DNA from 2 places in the Geobacillus sp. DSP4a genome. Region 1 is predicted to be linked to the other one. Evidence: riboswitches for the same ligand, from Rfam matches in the RefSeq annotation. Region 1 holds a riboswitch; the other holds the start of a gene.
What was found. Region 1 has a riboswitch for FMN ahead of ribD (bifunctional diaminohydroxyphosphoribosylaminopyrimidine deaminase/5-amino-6-(5-phosphoribosylamino)uracil reductase RibD). Riboswitches for the same ligand answer to the same signal wherever they lie in the genome.
Positions count from the first base shown of each region.

Region 2: linked by a shared signal. The riboswitch ahead of ETC02_RS14155 (ECF transporter S component) and the one ahead of ribD (bifunctional diaminohydroxyphosphoribosylaminopyrimidine deaminase/5-amino-6-(5-phosphoribosylamino)uracil reductase RibD) in region 1 are both predicted to bind FMN.

Region 1 is NZ_SDLD01000014.1:28,594-30,979, reverse strand. Features, by position in the region: gene ETC02_RS06825 (CBO0543 family protein) at 1-266, opposite strand, end outside; gene ETC02_RS06820 (peptidylprolyl isomerase) at 470-910, shown strand; gene ETC02_RS18075 (hypothetical protein) at 897-1,025, shown strand; FMN riboswitch at 1,073-1,206, shown strand; gene ribD (bifunctional diaminohydroxyphosphoribosylaminopyrimidine deaminase/5-amino-6-(5-phosphoribosylamino)uracil reductase RibD) at 1,411-2,386, shown strand, end outside.
Region 2 is NZ_SDLD01000047.1:14,310-16,695, forward strand. Features, by position in the region: gene ETC02_RS14150 (threonine synthase) at 1-729, shown strand, start outside; FMN riboswitch at 813-945, shown strand; gene ETC02_RS14155 (ECF transporter S component) at 1,102-1,686, shown strand; gene ETC02_RS14160 (sulfite oxidase-like oxidoreductase) at 1,729-2,343, opposite strand.

The DNA.
Region 1 (2,386 bases):
GCCTGCACCCAAATCGGACGATGCATCGGGTATCCGTTTAAAAACAGGAGGTTGACGGTGACGTAAATGAAAACAGTAAATACATAGTCCAGTCCGTCGACTCCAACATCAAAATACCCGTATAAATGGTACTTGGCATCGAGAAACAAATCCGTTGAAAGGCCGAAGAAAACCGCAAACAGCGAAGTTGTATACATTTCAAGGCCTGAAAGCCGTTTGGGCATGAGGAGAAACGAAACAGAAAAGACGATTACCGTCACCGCCATCAACAACACCGTCGGACGCCCCCTTGCCAGTTTTGCTACGTCTATCATTCATCACTAGTGTACCCATTCCGATTCCATATAAATATATTTATTATATTAAAAAAACAATGAACAGTTCGACGAGGCGGCATTTTGGCTTTCTTTCCCTTTCGAATCATGATATGATAAAAGCGGTTGAAGCGCAAAAAAGGAGCTGAAGTACCATGGCGAAAAAAGGATATATTTTGATGGAAAACGGTGGGAAAATCGAATTTGAACTATTCCCGAACGAAGCGCCGGTGACGGTCGCTAATTTTGAGAAATTAGCTAATCAAGGGTTTTACAACGGCTTGACGTTCCACCGCGTCATCCCTGGATTTGTCAGCCAAGGAGGATGTCCACGCGGCAATGGAACGGGCGATGCCGGTTATACGATCCCGTGCGAGACGGACAACAATCCACACCGACATGTCACCGGCGCGATGTCCATGGCGCACCGCGGCCGCGACACCGGCAGCTGCCAGTTCTTTATCGTCCACGAGCCGCAGCCGCATTTGGACGGAGTGCATACGGTCTTTGGCCAAGTGACATCGGGCATGGACGTCGTGAAGACGATGAAAAACGGCGACGTGATGAAGGAAGTGAAAGTATTTGACGAACCGTAAGCAACGGACGGAAGACGAGGAGCGGACAAGCCGGAACAATTGGCTTTTGTTTTTCATTTTGCTGGGGATGAGCCTATTGTGGGGAGCGGCGTACTGGTTTTGGGTCGTACAATGATGATTTCCGGCCGCTCTTGTGGTATAATAAACCTAACAATATAGTGAAGCCTCCTTCGGGGCAGGGTGAAATTCCCGACCGGCGGTGATGAGGCGCTATGCCTCTCAGCCCGCGAGCCGTATCGGCACGATCCGGTGTGATTCCGGAGCCGACAGTATAGTCTGGATGGGAGAAGGATGGCGATGTGCGCACGGTTGTTTTCGGCCGGCCTGGACGGCCGGCGCCGGTTTGGTGTAGCGGCGGCCGCTTTGTGTCGGTCGGTATGACATAGTTAACGAACAAGTGTTCTCGTTTGTTTGGCTGCACATCATGGTTCATTCTCTCATCAACGAACCCCCGGGGAAGTTCCGGGGGTTTATTTTTTAGAAAAAAAGGGGGGAGTGTGGTGTATCGCGATGAACATTATATGCGGCTTGCGCTCGATGTCGCGAAAGCCGGAATCGGGCAAACGTCCCCCAATCCTGTCGTCGGTGCTGTTGTGGTCAATGGCGGAGCGGTCGTCGGGCTTGGCGCCCATTTAAAAGCGGGAGAGCCGCATGCGGAAGTGCATGCGATCCGCATGGCCGGCGAGAAGGCGCGCGGGGCAACGGTGTACGTGACGCTTGAGCCGTGCAGCCATTACGGCAAAACGCCTCCATGCGCGGATTTGCTCATTCAAGCCGGCGTCCGCCGCGTCGTCATCGCGACAACCGACCCGAATCCGCTCGTCGCCGGGAAAGGGATCGACAAGCTGCGACGGGCGGGCATTGAGGTCGATGTCGGGCTGCTGAAAGAAGAGGCGGATGAGCTCAACCGGGTGTTTTTTCACTATATCGCGGTAAAAACGCCGTTTGTGACGTTAAAATACGCGTGCAGCCTCGATGGGAAAATTGCGACGGCGACCGGGGAAAGCAAATGGATTACGTCCGAGGCGGCGCGCCAAGATGTGCACCGCCTTCGCGCCCAGCATGACGCCATTTTGGTCGGCGTCAACACCGTGTTGGCGGACAATCCGAAGTTGACGGTCCGCATCGGGGAGCAACGGAAAAATCCGCTCCGCATCATTTTGGATACAAACTTGCATACGCCGCTTGACGCCCATGTTGTCACCGACCGGGAGGCGGAAACGTGGATCATCACCGGGAGCGGCATCAGCTGGGAAAAGGCCGAGGCATACGAGCGCCTCGGGGTGCGCATCATCCCGATGGCGGCTGCGCACATTCATGTGCGCGACGTGCTCCGGCTGCTCGGTGAGCAGCGCATTACGTCGCTGTTTGTGGAAGGCGGCTCGCGCGTTCATGACAGCTTCCTCCGGGCAGGGGCGGTCAATGAAGTGGTCGCCTACATCGCCCCGAAGCTGATCGGCGGCCGCGAAGCGCCGA
Region 2 (2,386 bases), on a different contig from region 1:
GAATTGACGCGCAAAGAATGCGCCATCGCAGGAGCGGAATTGTATTTAGTCAACGGTTTGATCAGCGATGCGGGCCAAATTGTGGCGAAAGCGATCCGCGAATACGGATGGTACGATGCGTCGACGTTGAAAGAACCGTACCGGATTGAAGGAAAGAAAACGATGGGGCTTGAGATCGCCGAACAATTCTCATGGCGGCTTCCGGATGTCATTTTGTATCCGACCGGGGGCGGCGTTGGGTTGATCGGCATTTACAAGGCGATCAAAGAATTGCAGGCGCTCGGCTGGGTGGACGGCCGCATGCCGCGGCTTGTTGCTGTGCAGGCCGAGCATTGCGCGCCGATTGTGAAGGCGTGGCAGGAGAAAAAACGCGAATCCGAGTTTTGGCCGAACGCTCATACAGTGGCGTTTGGCATCAATGTGCCGAAAGCGCTCGGCGACTTCCTGGTGCTTGAGGCGGTATATGAGACAGACGGCTGCGCGGTTGCCGTTGGCGATGAAGCGATTTTGGCCGAGCAGCGGACGGTGGCGGAGCTCGAAGGAGCGTTCGTTTGCCCGGAAGGAGCGGCGGCGTTTGCGGCGGCCCGAAAATTGCGCGAGAGCGGCTGGATTCGCGACGGGGAGACGGTCGTCGTGCTCAACACGGGGACGGGATTGAAATACGCCGATTTGGTTCAAGTCGCCCCACCGGTGCTCGAACCGGGAGATTCGCTTCCGATGCGGGAATAATCAAGCTGTGAGCAAAAAAACATAGACAAATCGAAAACAGGATTGTATACTAAACTCATCAGAATAATCAAAAATGAAAAACGATTCATCTTCGGGGCAGGGTGAAATTCCCGACCGGCGGTGATGAGGCGCTTCGCCTCTCAGCCCGCGAGCCGCAAGGCAGGATCCGGTGCAAGTCCGGAGCCGACAGTATAGTCTGGATGGGAGAAGATGAAGGTTTGCCGGCGTTCGTTTTGGCGCATGCGAACGTCTAGTTGCGCACACCCTTTTTCTCCCTTAAGCCTTGTTCGGTTTAAGGGAGTTTTTGTTGGCGCTCGCAGCGGCAGCCTTCTTCTTGTGAGGATGAATCACGAGAAGGGGAGGAGAACAAGCATGAAACGCATTTCCATCCGCGCCTTTGTCGGCATCGGAGTGTTGGGCGCCATGGCGCATGTGCTGATGATGCTCAACTTTCCGCTGCCGCCGTTTCCGAACTTTTTGCTTGTCGACTTCAGCGACATCCCGGCGCTCATCGCCGCCTTGTTGTACGGCCCGCTCGCCGGCGTGGCGGTCGAACTATTGAAAAACGTGCTGAACTACGTGTTCGTCGGCAGCGCGACCGGCGTTCCGGTCGGCCAGATCGCCAACTTCACTGCCGGGGTGGCGTTCCTTTTGCCGGTTTCCTATATTTATCGGAAAGCCGCATCGAAAAAAGGCTTGCTGCTGGGGCTGGCGGCGGGAACAGTGACGATGGCGCTCGTCATGAGCGTGCTCAACTACTACGTCTTTTTGCCGGCGTATACGCTTTTCCTCGGCGCTCCGCAGATGAGCGCACCGGAAGCGAAGGCGTTGGTGGTATCGGCGATTTTGCCGTTTAACGCCGTCAAAGGAGCGATGGCGGCCATCGTATTTCAGCTTCTCTTTTGGCGTCTTCGTTCTTGGCTTGACAAACAGGCGGCATCTCGCCAAGCCGCTTGAGGAACAAAAAGCGAGGGTTTTTCCCTCGCTTTTTTGCGTTTGTCAAAAGCGAATCCGCGGCACCCACTCGGCAAACCGTTCTTCTTTAAACGGATTGGCGGTCATCGAATAGCCGCGCTCCTCCCAATAGCCCGGCTCATCTTCTTTCATAAAGCGGATGCCGGACGCCCATTTCGCCCCTTTCCATAAATAAAATGTCGCCGGCGGGATGAACCGGAGCGGATAGCCGTGCTTCGGCGAGATGTCCTGCCAGTCGTGATGCTTGTCTTTCCATCGATAAACAAACAAGGCATCGTCGCCCATCAGCGCGTCAAGCGGCAAGTTTGCCGAATAGCCGAACCGGTCGCCGTTTAAGTAGCCGTAAATTTTCACATATTTCACGTCGGGATCGAGATCGACGAAGCGCAAAAACTCGCGGAAAGCGATGCCTTCAAACGTCGTATCAAATTTCGACCACGTCGTCACGCAGTGCATATCCACGGTCGAAATCGTCTTCGGCAGCCGCATCACTTCCTGATACGACAGCGTCACTTCCTCTTTCACATCGCCGAACAATCGGAAATTCCACGCCGCTTCATCGAATTCGTACACATCGCCTTCATGCAAAATCGGCCATTTTTCCGTTTCGAATTGGCCGGGAGGAAGTTGTTTGGTCATGGGGAGGCACTCCTTTTTCTGCTAAATTTCTCTTAATTATTCA